Regions from separate parts of the Acetobacterium sp. UBA5834 genome, predicted to be linked through region 2. Evidence: riboswitches for the same ligand, from Rfam matches in the RefSeq annotation. Region 2 holds a riboswitch; each other region holds the start of a gene.

The links. Region 2 has a riboswitch for cyclic di-GMP ahead of B3F51_RS11255 (putative bifunctional diguanylate cyclase/phosphodiesterase). Riboswitches for the same ligand answer to the same signal wherever they lie in the genome.
Region 1: another riboswitch for cyclic di-GMP. It lies ahead of B3F51_RS06835 (poly-gamma-glutamate hydrolase family protein); the one in region 2 lies ahead of B3F51_RS11255 (putative bifunctional diguanylate cyclase/phosphodiesterase).
Region 3: another riboswitch for cyclic di-GMP. It lies ahead of B3F51_RS02880 (type II secretion system protein); the one in region 2 lies ahead of B3F51_RS11255 (putative bifunctional diguanylate cyclase/phosphodiesterase).

Annotation. Positions count from the first base shown of each region.
Region 1 covers NZ_DJGY01000030.1:82,292-87,152, reverse strand. The annotation lists gene B3F51_RS06845 (gamma-glutamyltransferase family protein) at 1-522, shown strand, start outside; gene B3F51_RS06840 (hypothetical protein) at 602-1,105, shown strand; gene B3F51_RS06835 (poly-gamma-glutamate hydrolase family protein) at 1,160-1,837, opposite strand; cyclic di-GMP riboswitch class I at 1,908-1,992, opposite strand; cyclic di-GMP riboswitch class I at 2,076-2,160, opposite strand; gene B3F51_RS06830 (glycoside hydrolase family 16 protein) at 2,548-3,249, opposite strand; gene B3F51_RS06825 (VOC family protein) at 3,326-3,736, opposite strand; gene B3F51_RS06820 (cation-translocating P-type ATPase) at 3,904-4,861, opposite strand, start outside.
Region 2 covers NZ_DJGY01000055.1:44,853-49,713, forward strand. The annotation lists gene B3F51_RS11250 (glucose-6-phosphate isomerase) at 1-1,191, shown strand, start outside; cyclic di-GMP riboswitch class I at 1,386-1,461, shown strand; gene B3F51_RS11255 (putative bifunctional diguanylate cyclase/phosphodiesterase) at 1,600-2,994, shown strand; gene B3F51_RS11260 (LiaF domain-containing protein) at 3,031-3,489, opposite strand; gene B3F51_RS11265 (phosphohydrolase) at 3,669-4,175, shown strand; gene B3F51_RS11270 (isocitrate/isopropylmalate family dehydrogenase) at 4,241-4,861, shown strand, end outside.
Region 3 covers NZ_DJGY01000012.1:89,245-94,105, reverse strand. The annotation lists gene B3F51_RS02895 (type II secretion system F family protein) at 1-284, opposite strand, end outside; gene B3F51_RS02890 (prepilin peptidase) at 468-1,232, opposite strand; gene B3F51_RS02885 (hypothetical protein) at 1,273-1,674, opposite strand; gene B3F51_RS02880 (type II secretion system protein) at 1,980-2,519, opposite strand; cyclic di-GMP riboswitch class I at 2,693-2,792, opposite strand; gene B3F51_RS02875 (prepilin-type N-terminal cleavage/methylation domain-containing protein) at 3,008-3,718, opposite strand; gene B3F51_RS02870 (prepilin-type N-terminal cleavage/methylation domain-containing protein) at 3,760-4,347, opposite strand; gene B3F51_RS02865 (prepilin-type N-terminal cleavage/methylation domain-containing protein) at 4,477-4,861, opposite strand, start outside.

The sequences.
Region 1 (4,861 bases), on a different contig from region 2:
AACGGGATGATGGTTTCTGTAACCAATACCTTAACCTACTGGTTTGGCACTGGCAAAAATGTCGACGGCTTTTTTATGAATGCACACATGGAAAACTTTTCTACCAATGCTTCATCTTTGAATAAAGCCGAAGCCGGAAAAAGACCCCGGTCTTATATTTCACCAACGATTTTAGCAAAACACGGAAAACCCGTTATGGGCATCGGCAGTCCCGGGGGTAAACGGATTCCTTTGATGATAACTGAGGTGCTTGAGCGTTTTTTCAAATATGACCAATCTTTACAGGAAGCAATTGATGCACCTCGTTTTTTCAATGATCAGAATTCAGTTTACGTGGAAGACAATTATTTAACCACCGCAACCGAGGAGCAGCTCCGCGAAATGGGTTATTCTGTTATCAGATATGACAATCCCCTGTTTTATGGCGGGGTGAATTCACTTTATGTTGATTATCTGAATAATAAAATACTCGGTGGCGCTGATGATCGACGGAATGCCTCCTGGCTATGGAATCGAAACTGAAAGAATCAGAATCCCCCAAAGAGCATTACTGCTGTTTCACACCCTTAAATAAACCTAACTAAACTAAGGAGGAAATTTGATGAAAGATGATTCTAAACTACAATCAATGCTATCAAAAATTAATAAGTTAATTCTAGGTAAAGATGAAACGGAAAAGGATAATTGTAAAATTGATGCCGAAGCCCAGAGAATTTATGGACTGTTACGAGCTGCCTATCAACAGATGAAGAACAAGGATGACGAGCTCGATTATTATGACTTTAATCCTCATACCGATGAAGGGATTTATATCCGTAATACGCCCCGCCCTTCTTTTGCGGTGGTTCTTCAATGGGATCTATCTGATTTTGATGATTTTTATGAATTCTGCCAGGCGAATATTTGTAAACCCTGTATGGATAAAGATCCCAATGTTTCAAATCTTGAATTTTTCATGGGGGTACCCGATGATCTTTGTCCTAATGGACGTAAAAGACTGCATTATAACTATGTACTGGCCGATGAACTCAAGTTTATTGATCATGGCCTCGAGGGATGCACCCATTCTTTTTGTAAAATTGCCATGAAAGAAATTAAGCATTAAAAAAGATGGTTTCCTATAAACGGAAGCCATCTTTTTATTTGTAGAAGTTAAAACTTATACCAGCCCAGCTTTGATCGCATTGACGTATTTGCTAAATTCAGGTGTTTTTGACTGAAGACCTTTTGATGTCAAAGCTGAAAAGAAAGTTGCTCTTAATCCTGTGGATAATTCAATCTGAACACCAGCATGGTTCAAATTGTCATTGGCAATATTTGCTTGACTTGTGCCCGCAAGATATCCTGGAGGATCTGCGACCTGATAGCCAGCAGCTGTTAAGCTTTCCTTAACTTTGTTAACCATCGTTGTATCAAGACCACTGACATAGGTCAGTTTTTCTGAACTTGAATATCCATGAACACTAAGGGTTTTTTTACTGCTTTGTACTAAAGAACGAGCAATTGGTTCATCAAAATTTGTTGAAGTGATGTGCAAAGAAAAATTATCACTTTTCATTATACCATAAAATCCATAGAATTTATAATTAGAGCCGGCAATGGCATCGGCTAATTCACTGGTTCCAGGTTCAATCATTCCACCGTGGATCGCAACAATTGCCAGATCAGAAGTAGTATTCCGAGATGCGATTTTATAATCAGTTCCCTGAACCTTCACAGCCGACAATTCACCGTAATTTGCATATAAATCGGCAGCACTGACAGACTGAACTGGTAGTGCCAAGGCACAAGTCAGAAATAAGCCTGCGATTACAGCCATAATTTTCGATTTTTTCATGATAGGTTCCTCCATTTTAATAGAAAAGCTTCAATTTTCAACTGAAAATGAAGCGAATACTCAATATTCTTTCGGTAACCCGGCCACCTTCGTCTTGCAACATTAGGTCCGTGGTTTTGCGTCTCCAACTTTCGTTGGGTTTGCCATTATCGTATTGTTTTATGAATATCAAGACCTCCTTTAAAATAGAAAAACTTCTATCACGCATTACCGAAACAGAAGTTTGAGTTCAATATTTTCCGGTAACCCGGCTACCATCGTCTTAAGACATTAGGCCCGTGGTTTTGCGTCTTCAACTTTCATTGAATTTGCCTTTTCTTTTGTTAAGAGCATTATTTCACAATCGCGATGTTTTTGCAATAGATTTTATTTTAAAAATAAGCTGAATATATCAAAAAAATTCCATCTTTAACATTTTATAATATGTCTACGATTCGAAATAGCATATTACAGGCTTTTTAGATGATATAATCAAGGCGAATAATTCTTTCTTACATTTCTTCTTTATTAACCATAATCTGGAATCGCTATTATTTAAAGATTAATTTAAGAATAATCCAATTACAATCATACTTTTAACGAAGATTATTTTTTACTGAATAAGATTGCCCTCATCGTTCTTTGGCACATAAATTAATCTGGTTTTTCACTGTCGATGGTATTATACCTATTCTGGAAATAGTCATTCTAATTAATTTTATTTTTTCTAACTAATATCGAATCCAATCAACCAATAATACCTGATCATCCGGAACTGGAGTTCCTGCCAGCCAATTGGGGTACCAGGTATTGACCATCAGCTGCATCGGTTGTCCCACCGGGAATCCGTCCTGCCATGACAGAATAAACTTGTTGTCCACATAAAAAGCCAGCTGATCTTCGGTATAGTCAAAACGGTAATTATGAAAAGCGGCAGTGGGATCAAAACCCAACGCTCCCACATATTCATTCTGGACTTCGCCATCAGCGTAGGTGGTCAGAAGCAGCTTTCCTTCTTTAGTATTGTGTATTTCAATGTCAATTTCATAAAAATAATCCGGCGGGGCGTAAAGAAAGAAACCCGTAATCGATGAAGGTGCCACCGGCAATTTCATCCGGGTTTCGTAGCTGCCGTAGGTCACGGCTTGCCGTTTAACCAATTCTCCCCCCTCCAGACTATTGGCTGGCATTCTGATCTTCAGAAAACCATCATTGATCTCAATATTTTGGGGATTCAGCCAGGTTCTCCCTAGATTTTTATCAGATACTGCCCAGATTGTTTCATCAAAGATATCAAAGTTTTCCTGCTGCATTTCACTTTCTGAGCCAGTGCTACCCTGATAAGATGACGAATTCGCCCGATACAGATACACCATAATAACAATCAACAAACATCCCAGAATAAATAATAGCATAACCAATGACTTCTTCATCTAAAACGTCCTCCCTTATTATGCCGTTAATTATGTCACTTTATTCGATTTTAAGAAATTTTAATTTTATGCTGATTTATTCGGCAGAAAATTGCCATCCGATGCCAAACTTATCAGTTAAAGATCCATAGGCTTTACTCCAGAAGGTTTCCTGCAGTAACATCTCCACCGACCCGCCCTTGCTCAATAGACCAAACAGTCGTTTGATTTCTTCCACATCATGGTCTGTGATGATCAAGGTAATGTTATTCCCTTTAATAAAAGACATGCCTGGCGGTACATCCGAAAACATAATCATGTTTCCTCTGATATCCATTTGGGCATTGGCAACCAGGTCTCTGATGTTATCCGTCATCGGAAAGTTCGGATCTACCTGCATTTCGCCAAAGGTCATGATCTCCGGTTCCGCTGTCTTAAATACTTCCGCATAGAACATCACCGCTTCACGACAATTACCCGGAAAATTAATGTAGGGACCAATCTTCATCTTTTTTCTCCTTCTCTGATAATCGGTTATTAATTTCTGATTCTATACCTATTCATACCCCATCATCAAATATTTATGCCACTTATAAAAAATATAGTTAACCGAAAAAGGGCACCTGCAATAAAATTTGCAGATGCCCATAGACTGACGGCAATAATATGAAACGATTAGATCCCCAGTTTTCTCTGAAAATATTTTACTATTTCAACAATTGGAATCACCACTACAGCAAGAGCCATAGCTACAAAGTATTCCATTAGACTGATGGGTTCAAACTCAAATGCTGTGGCAATGCTGGGAATATAAATAACTGCCGTGGTCAATACCAGCGAAACCGCCATGGCCAAAAACAAGAATTTATTCTGGTGCTGCATCTTAAAGATCGACTGGCGACGGCTACGCATATTCAGCGAATGGAACATCTCTGCCATCGACAGGGTCAAAAAGGCCATGGTCATACCATCAGCACTTTCGGCAATTTCCCAGACTCCGGCTTCGATATAATGCCCGACAAAATAGGCGACGATGGTCACCACGGCCACCATGCCGCCTTGCCAGATCACATCGACTCCCAGTCCCCGGGAAAAAACACCTTCCCGAGATTCCCGGGGCGGATGCTTCATAGTATCGGCTTCTTCTCCTTCAACGCCCAAAGCGATGGCTGGAAAGGAATCTGTAATCAGGTTGATCCACAGTAAATGCACTGGCTTGAGAATCGTGAAACCCAACAGAGTCGCCACAAAAATGGCGATAACTTCCGATAAATTAGAAGACAGCAAAAATTGAATAGCTTTACGGATATTATCGTAGATCCGCCGCCCTTCCTCAACGGCATTGACAATTGTGGCAAAATTATCGTCTGCCAGTACCATATCGGCCACATTTTTGGTCACATCGGTGCCTGTGATCCCCATTCCTACTCCGATATCAGCCGTTTTAATGGATGGCGCATCGTTGACGCCGTCACCAGTCATAGCGACAATCATCCCCTGCTTCTGCCAGGCTTTGACAATCCTTACCTTGTGTTCCGGTTGAACCCGGGCATAAACTGCGTAATGGCCAATTTCTTTTTGCAGCTGGTCTTCGCTGATTTCATCCAGCTGGGCTCCGGTGATGGCTTCTTTG
Region 2 (4,861 bases):
CAATTTGATCAGGATGAATTTACCCGGATTAAAGAGGCGGCAAAAAAAATCCAGGATCGCTGTGATGCGTTGGTGGTGATTGGTATTGGTGGCTCCTATCTGGGTGCGAAAGCGGTGATCACAGCCTTGACCAGTCCTTTTTACAATGATGAACCCCGAGCGGTGCGAAAAGCCCCTAAAATATATTTTGCCGGTCAGAATATCAGCGGAAAATATCTGGAGAACCTGCTGGCCTTGTTGAAGGATCAGGAAGTCTGTGTTAATGTCATTTCGAAATCCGGGACTACCACTGAACCGGCCATCGCCTTTCGGTTTTTTAAACAGTTTCTGGAAGAAAAGTATGGCAAAGCGGGGGCACAGGAGCGGATCTTTGTGACAACGGATGCTACCCGAGGAGCCTTAAAGTTTATGGCTGATGAAGAAGGTTATGAAACCTTTGTTATTCCCGATGATATTGGAGGTCGTTACTCCGTTTATACCGCCGTCGGTTTGCTGCCGATCGCTGCAGCAGGGATTGATATCGATGGGTTGATGGATGGTGGAAAATCCGGATATCAGGAGTATAACAAACCAGAGTTTGAAAAAAACCCATGTTTTCAATACGCATTGTATCGAAATGTCCTTTACAGCCGCGGTAAAAATATTGAAATTTTAGTGGATTATGATCCCTCCCTGGAGTATTTGGCGGAGTGGTGGAAACAATTGTTTGGCGAAAGTGACGGCAAAGACGGTAAGGGACTTTTTCCGGCTTCGGTGCATTTCTCAACCGATCTCCATTCGCTGGGACAGATGATTCAGGACGGCCCCAAAAACCATTTTGAAACCGTGATCGTCATCGAAGAAGACCAGTCCAACCTGAAGGTATTCCGGGACGAAAAGAATCTGGAAGGACTCAACTACCTTGCTGGCTGGGAAATTGATGCGGTTAATGAAAAAGCCTTTATGGGCACCCTGTTGGCTCATGTTGATGGCGGAGTCCCTAATGGGATTATTAAGCTTAAGAAATTGGATGCCTTCCATATTGGCAAACTGATCTATTTTTTCGAAAAAGCCTGCGGACTAAACGGCTATTTACTGGGGGTTAATCCCTTTGATCAGCCGGGGGTGGAAGCCTATAAGAAGAACATGTTTGCGTTGCTGCATAAACCGGGTTATGAAGATCTGACGGTGGAATTGGAAGAACGTCTCTAGCAGACCCCAGTGCGCCCCAAATTTGTATCTTTGTTTTATGGTCAAATGACCGGCTTTGTGGCAAATAAAGAATAAAAAATTGAATAATCAGCACAAGACATATCGTTACAATTATGATACAATATCAAAAAAACAATACGAATTGTCTTTTTACATTCCTTAAAAGATCTGTGTACCGAGATAAAAAAGAATACTAAATTACAGGGCAAAACTGTTGTGAAATAGTGACGCAAAGCTAAAGGGACTTTTTTAAGTCAGCCAGTTACTCAAATAGATTTAACGATTTAGGAGGTAATGGTGAAGAAGTATGACGAAAAAAGGTTTATAGTCCTCAGCTTTGCGTTGTTTTTTTTGGTCATGTTGATGGGATTCGTTAATTTTGTGTCTTTTTCCCAGGAGAACCAAGGAGTGATTCAGGAAATACTTCTCTATGGTCTGGCATTTATGGGTCTCTTTATGATCAGTTTGAACAGCAATCTTACCATCGGCACCTTTAAAAAAGAAATCCAGCGACTTAAGCAACTTCAGGATTTTGATTTTTTAACCGGTTGCTCCAACTGGATTAAGTTTAAAAAAGATTGTGAAATAATCATGGACTCTAATCAGACCCAGGATTATGCGATGGTAATTTTTGATATCGATAAGTTTAAGGCCATTAATGACTTATACGGGCACCAGACGGGTAACGAAATTCTCACCGCCATTGCGAAAATTTTAGAAAATTATCTCTGCGAAGAGGAATTGTTTGCCCGAATGGCAACCGACAATTTCTGTATTTTAATGAAGTATGAGGGCTACGGAGAGTTTTCTCAGCGGCTGGAAAATTTGATTTGCAAAATCAATGGCTATTCTCAGAAATACATCGTTAGTATCTCCATGGGGGTTTATTTGATTGGCGAAACGGAGTTGGATATTAATACCCTTAGTGATCGTGCCAATATGGCTAAACGGTCGATCAAAGATAATTCCCAGATTAGCTATGCATTTTACGAAGAATCGATGCGAGCCGCCCTGATTCTAGAAAATGAAATTGAAAACAGAATGGAGCGAGCGTTAGCAAGTGGCGAGTTTGAAGTTTATCTCCAGCCCAAATATCTGTTTTCGGATGAACAAATTATTGGTGCCGAGGCGCTGGTGCGCTGGAATGATCCCGAACGGGGGATGCTGCCACCCAATGAATTTATTCCCTTGTTTGAAAAAAATGGCTTTGTTAAAAAAATCGATACTTATATGTTTGAAGAAGTGTGCAAGCTGCTGGCGAAATGGGAAAAGGAGATGGATCAACTGACCAATATGATTATTTCAGTTAATTTTTCCCGGCTTCATCTGGAAAATATGCTGTTACCGGAAGAATTGTTGACGATTACTAATCGTTATCAGGTAGATCCTAAAATGATCGAAATTGAGCTGACTGAGAGCACTATTTTTAATAATGATGTCCAGATGGTTGAGATTATGAATCATTTAAAAGATTTTGGCTTTCATATTTCCATCGACGATTTTGGTCGCGCCTATTCATCTCTCAATACTCTGAAAAACCTGCCCGCAGATATTTTAAAATTGGACAAGGCCTTTTTCAGCGAATCGACGGATAATGCCCGGGGGGAAAAGATCATTACCAGTATGCTGAATATGGCCAAGGATCTCGATCTGATTACTGTTGCCGAAGGGGTGGAAACCCGGGAACAGGTAGATTTTCTTAAAGAGAAGGGGTGTGATATCGCCCAGGGCTTTTTTTATGCCAAGCCGATGAATATCCCTGAATTTGAAGCATTTGTCAATAAAAAACTGAAATCAGTTTAGCCTGGATTTCAGTTTTTTTGTTGGGGAGTAAGTGTTTTATTCCGGGGCATTTTCAAAATTCAGCCCGCCGCAGGTGACGTCGGCAAAAACCGAAAGGGCCACTGAATTATCTGGATCTAGACAAACGGTATGATCGGCAATACCGCCAAATTTACAGGTGTCGACTATTTTCAGTCTAAAGTTGTTGGGAACGATGATGTTCAAACCACCATTAATGATGCTGATATCCATGCGATAAGCAGCTTTATCGGTGATCACCTCCGAAAAATCAAGCTGCATGCCCCCAAAGAAGGCGCCGATTTTGGTATCCTGCATCGTTTGGTTCTGGTAGTCTTTCATTTTACCGCCATATAGGACTGCTTCATCCAGCGATTCGGGACTCTTATCCAGACTGGCGGCAAAGGTTTTGCCCTTCTTTATCACACAGGTGTGATAAAGCGCCAGACTGGTGGCGAAAACAACACCGGTTCCGATGAGTATGTTTTTTATCTTCATGATTGATCCTTCCTGTTCTTTTTAATCAGTTTAACATGGTTTTCAGAAGATTCGAATCTTTTTTTGTTTTTTTTCAGAACATCTCCGATAATTTTAACTAAAAATAAAGGTATTATGCTATAATATTCGAAGCATCTGTTCAGCATTGCTGAATAAATAAGAGCAAATGAAAGGTCTCAATGGAAACAAAAAAGTATTATGATGAGTTTGAAACCATTGTTGGCGATATTATAACACACAGTGAATTCCAAAAATTAAGAGAAATTGATCACCATGGCAATGGTTTGTATGAACATTCAGTCGCAGTTGGATATTACTCCTATCGCGTAGCCAGATTTTTAGGTATGGATTATGCCTCCATTGCCCGGGGCGCAACCCTCCATGATTTTTTTCTGGAGTCCTGGCAGGGAAAGGTGAAAACCGGAAAGGGCTTGGATCGAATCAAAGAGATGCATGGCTTTTCGCATCCTAAAACAGCCCTGGAAAATGCCGAAAAATATTTTGATATTGATGAACGTCAGGCCGACATGATCGTCAAGCACATGTTTCCACTGACGCCTGTTCCACCAGCAAATTTAGGCAGCTGGGTTGTGACGGCAGTGGATAAATTTGTGGCTACGCATGAACTGGTTTTTAAAAACACCCAGCCCATCAAACGGCTTAAAAGTATGATGTCCAAAGCTTAAGGCAATAGATAGTGCCTTAAGAATGATATATGACCCTAATAAATTGATTTGACGGAGGATAGAACTTGATCGAAGAACAAATTGAACGAGCAAAAGCCCATTTTGGAGAGCTGATTAAAGAACAACTGACCCGCATCGAAAAAATGGCGATTCAAAAGGATTTTACTGATTTTACAACAAAAGAACAGATTATCATCGGTGTTGTCGGTGGTGATGGCATTGGGCCATTTATTACAGCTGAAGCCCAACGGGTATTGGAATTTTTATTGGCCGATGACGTTAAAACGGGCAGAATTGTCTTTAAAATCATCGACGGTTTGACCATTGAAAATCGGGCCGCCTGCGGCAAAGCGATTCCGGATGAGGTTTTAGCAGAACTCAAAACCTGTGATGTAATCTTAAAAGGACCAACAACTACCCCCCGGGAGGGTGACCCCTGGCCAAATATCGAAAGTGCCAACGTGGCGATGCGTCGAGAATTGGATTTATTTGCCAACGTTCGACCCGTATCGGTACCGGAAAAGAATATTGACTGGACCTTCTATCGGGAAAACACTGAAGGAGCTTATGCTGTTGGCAGCAAGGGCATCCATGTCAATGATGATCTTGCCATTGATTTCACCGTCACGACCCAGGAAGGTTCAGAGCGAATCATCAAGGCCGCCTTTGATTTTGCGGAAAAATCC
Region 3 (4,861 bases), on a different contig from region 2:
ACCTTTTTAATCGCCGGTTTAATATCCCGCTCTTCCATAATCTTGATGGCCCGGATCATGGTAATCCCCGATCCCAGCATACTGGCAATCTGCCGGGAGAAGTCCGATATTTCCATCGGTTTTAATTTATAGATCTTATTGTGCTCCTGAATCTCCTGAATATGCAGTGCAAATTCATTATTCTGACGCAGGGTGCGCCGCACCAGCTCCGGAGATGTGGCCTCCATGGTGCCCTTGATGAGCTGAGACTGTAAATTTTTAGCTGTGTATTTATAAACCGGCATAGGGCCTCCGTAATTGATGTTGAATAATCAACTGCCACGAGCTTCGCTGCCAGTTTGCACGAAACAATTTTTACACTGTACGACGTACAGTCTATCGACTGTTCGCCTACACGTTACAAAATTGTTTGTGAAACTGACATCAAAGCAAATCTTGTTCGCAACTTTTAATTTCATCCTGAAATATCATAGCCCGAACAGGCTAAGATACCATCGTATTATTATATCACCAAACAATAATGCTGTCATGATCCCGATGCACAAATAGGGGCCAAAGGCCATATGTTTATCCGCTGTTTTTTTTACCAGCAATACCACTGCCACCGCACCACCCAGCAAAATGCCGATAAAGGCTGCCAGCAAGGTGTTGCCCCAGCCCAGCATAAAGCCAGCCACGGCCATCAGTTTAATGTCACCGCCACCAAAAGCATCGGGAACAAACAGCGTCAGCACCAGCATCGGCAGGCTGATCACAACGATGCCAATCACTCGGGACAGCAGTCCGACTTCAGGGAAAATGAAAAAGCTGGCCAGAGCCGGAACCATCAGGGCGATGACCAGACCGTTGGGAATCGTCATCGTATCAAAATCAATCATCGTGATGCAGATTAAAATCGCCCCGGCCACAAAAACCACCAGCCACGCAAAGGAAAACCCATAGACTGCAAAAATCAATACTGCCAGCAGCCCGGTAAACAGTTCAACCAGGGGATAGCGGAGGGCGATGGGCCCACCACAATCGGCACATTTGCCCCGCAGCCACAGATAACTAAAGACTGGAATATTATGATACCCCTTGATCAGTGCCTGGCAATGGGGACAAAACGAACGGCCTTTGGCTACCGATATTTCCTGGGGCACCCGATAGATGACGACATTGAGAAAACTGCCCACCACAATACCGATGACAAAGATATATAAATAAAGGATACTATTAACAAATACAAGCATACCAAGCCCTTCCCTGGAAATGACCACTCAAAAGGTCGTTTTATTCGTTTAGCTTGACGGCACTGGTCTCACCCGGAGAATACCGGGTTGCCCAACCATTCCGGCTATAGATAATATAATCAATGGTGGCATCCCGGTTTTCGTCAACCACCTGGATCTTGGCCTCCTGATTGATTTCGGCGCCAATCAGATCAGTCAGATCGGCTTGAACCGGTACCCGATAATGACCCCCGGCCTGAAATTCAATGGCCCGGGCCCGGGCGGCCAGATAAACCAGCTTGGCATTGGCGGCGTTGGTAGTCTGACGAAAAATGGTGACCAGGCCGGCAATAATCAGCATGACCACCAGGAGGATCAGCACCACCGTCAGCACAAACCCCCGGCTAAACCCGATTGGCTCAGGGTCTGCGGACGCAAACTCATAGTCTTTAATTGGACGCAAGGATTACCTCTCAAAATGATTAACCGATTGTGGCAAACTATCTTCTGCACTAAAATGCAGGCGGAATCATTCTATCATAAAATTAATTGGATTGACTTAAATTATTGGATTTAAATTCGTTTAATCATAACCACAGATCTAAATAAGCAACGATCGTTGCCCTGCTGGATCGCCCACTGCCTTACTGGAATGCCGTAATCCTGGTTATTTTAAAATAAAAAATACCCTATCCTGCGCAAACCCAATGACGGGTTTGCGCCTTGGATAGGGAGAGAATGCCCTATGGCGCATAGGGCAGAGCTTGTCTACTTTTTAACAACAGTAGCGTTCCCACCAGTAATGGTTACTTCATAACCACCTTTTAAATAAACAAGTTTTGTTACTTTCGCTGTTGTCTTTGCCTTACTAGTATCATCTGTGGGATCTCCAACAATTACAGTCCATGCTGATTCTTCAGTTCCCGCAGTTGGTGTAGCATTAGCCGAAATTGTGAGATCTGTACCTATGTACTTATTCATTTGATAACTCACTATTTTACTTTTATAATCAGTATCCGTTGTGGCCGGGGCAGCTGCCTGAGCTTTAACTTTTGTTGAATCTAAAGCTGTCGATAAATCGCCATCACTTGTTTGATTTTTAGCGCTGAATTCTGTTGCAGTCGATTGGGCTGCTACATATACTTCTCTTGCTTCAGCAATATACGATTTTCCCTTTGCATCATTGACAAACCCCAACATCGTTGGAATCGTAAAAGCTGCCAGAATCGCCAGGATCACCAATACTACAATAATTTCTACCAGGGTAAACCCTTTTCTGTTTTTACGCATTCTGTTAATTAATTCCATTTGCGTCACTCCTTATTTTTTGTATTTTTGCTCTATATGATCATCTGCGCCTAAAGATGATTTATAAACGAAAGTCATTATTAAAACATTCTAATTTTATCTTAATACCCATTATTTCATCTTAATAATGAATTGTACTGGCTTTTTTTGTCAAAAAAAGCCACACGGTACCGTGTGGCAACTGGCTGTCGTATCATGATGCATTGATTATCATCTGACTTAGACCCTTTAGCTTTGCGTCCCGGACTTTCATCCGTTTTGCCTTTACTCTTTTATCTGTTTGTAATTTAATCATATTTTAAAGCCGATTAAAAGTCAAGTTAAAACTTTACAAGAATGTTACAAGTTTTTCAACAAACCACACCGTTTTAACATAGGCAGAGAACCTCCCAGCCCATGGTGCGCATGGGGTAAAAATTCTTAGATGGCTAAACATCTTTATTCACGTATATCCTTGCTGTTTTATCAGTTTACTCTTTTTTATCAGCTTATGGGACTTTTACTATAGAATTACCAAAGTCGTCCGTCTCCCTCTTAGTCATATCAACCTCATACTTTTTTACAACGCTAGCATTATTACCTTCAATCGTTACTTGATAACCATCTCTCAGATAGACAACCTTTGTTACCCTAGCGGTTCTTTGATCCTTATTTGCGCCCGTACCATCTATATTATCATCCCCCGGACCGACTGTTACTCTCCATGCTGCGCGATGACCAGCTGGCGTGGCATCCTGATACTTAAACAAATTAATCTGGGAAATTGACTTCTGATTATATACTCCGTCCAGCCAAGGCAGATCTGCACTCAAATACCGGTACATTTGATGGCTGGCGTTGACTTGGGATGTTCCATACAACTTGTCACCTGGATGAAAAGTCTTGTAGCGATATTGAACTTCGCCTGAACTGAGACTGACGGCCAAACCATTTGACCACGGATCTCCACCACCCGTTCCAGTATTGTTACTACCATCCGTCATATCCGTTGTTCCGCTATACTCGGTTGCCACAGCCTGAGCTGCTACATAGACTTCTCTCGCTTCGGCAATATAGGCTTTACCTTTGGCATCTGCCACAAATCCCAACATGGTTGGAATGGTAAAGGCGGCTAAAATAGCAAGCACCACTAATACCACGATAATTTCTACCAGGGTAAAACCTTTCTGTAGTTTTACTCTCTTTTTAATATATTCCATCACTCCCCCTTTAAAATACAATAAAGCTTCTTTCTTTGTGATTAATAAACACGAGTTGGCACTCCATCTTTCTTATTCCAGGGGACATTCGGCCGCAAATTGCCCTCTTTGATAAGTTTTTCTACCGTAATCGTTGCATCACTATACCAAATGACGTGATCATTTTTTACATAGTACACTTGTTTTACCGCACCTTCCTTACCGGGTGTCTTATCCATTATAACGAACCAGTAGGAGTCCCCTTTTTGATAAGTACTTCGGTAATTACCGTTAGAGATTTTCAAATCATTACTGAGGTATTTTCTCATTTGCAAACTTGCTGCTTTATTAGGGTTACTACTACTATTATTAGCACCAGATACCCAGTACGAGTTCAAGGCATCAGCAGGATTATCGCTTCCCGTCTCTAGGTTTTGACCAGTTCCAATATATTCTGTCGCCACGGCCTGGGCTGCCACATACACTTCTCTGGCTTCGGCAATATACGCTTTTGCTTTAGCATCCTCAACAAAGCCCAGCATCGTCGGAATCGTAAAAGCCGCAAGGACCGCCAGCACTACCAGTACCACAATGATCTCTACCAGGGTAAAGCCTTTTTCTAATCTCACTCTTTTGTTTTTCTCATTCATACGCCCCTCTTTTCCTTACTCATACTCAATAATATCAATCCAAAATAATAAACAATACTGATTTTACCAAACCACTCAGACTTATGAACACTGACTAGATCTATTTCAATTGATCGTAGCTTATTCTATTTAATAGTTATATTTTTCAACCAGTGCATTATTTTTTTCAATGGTTATTCGGTAGCCATTTTTAAAATAAACGACCTTTGTTACCTTTGCAGTCTTTCCAGTTGATTCGTCCAATCCCACCGTTACCCGCCAGGCCGACTGCTCCGGTATTACTTCTGTTTTAGTTGGAGTCGTTGTTTTATTTTTAATAACATTAAATTTCGAAATTGTAATATCCGCTCCCAGATAATTATCCATCTGGCGGCTAGCCCTAACTCTAGACAGCTCGTACTCGTCTTCACCCGGCTTCCACTGGCGCCGTTCCTGAATTGTATATGAGCTTAAACTGTTGCTCAAGCCTTCCCATTCCACTAAATCTCCACTTGTTGGCGCCCCATCGCTCAAC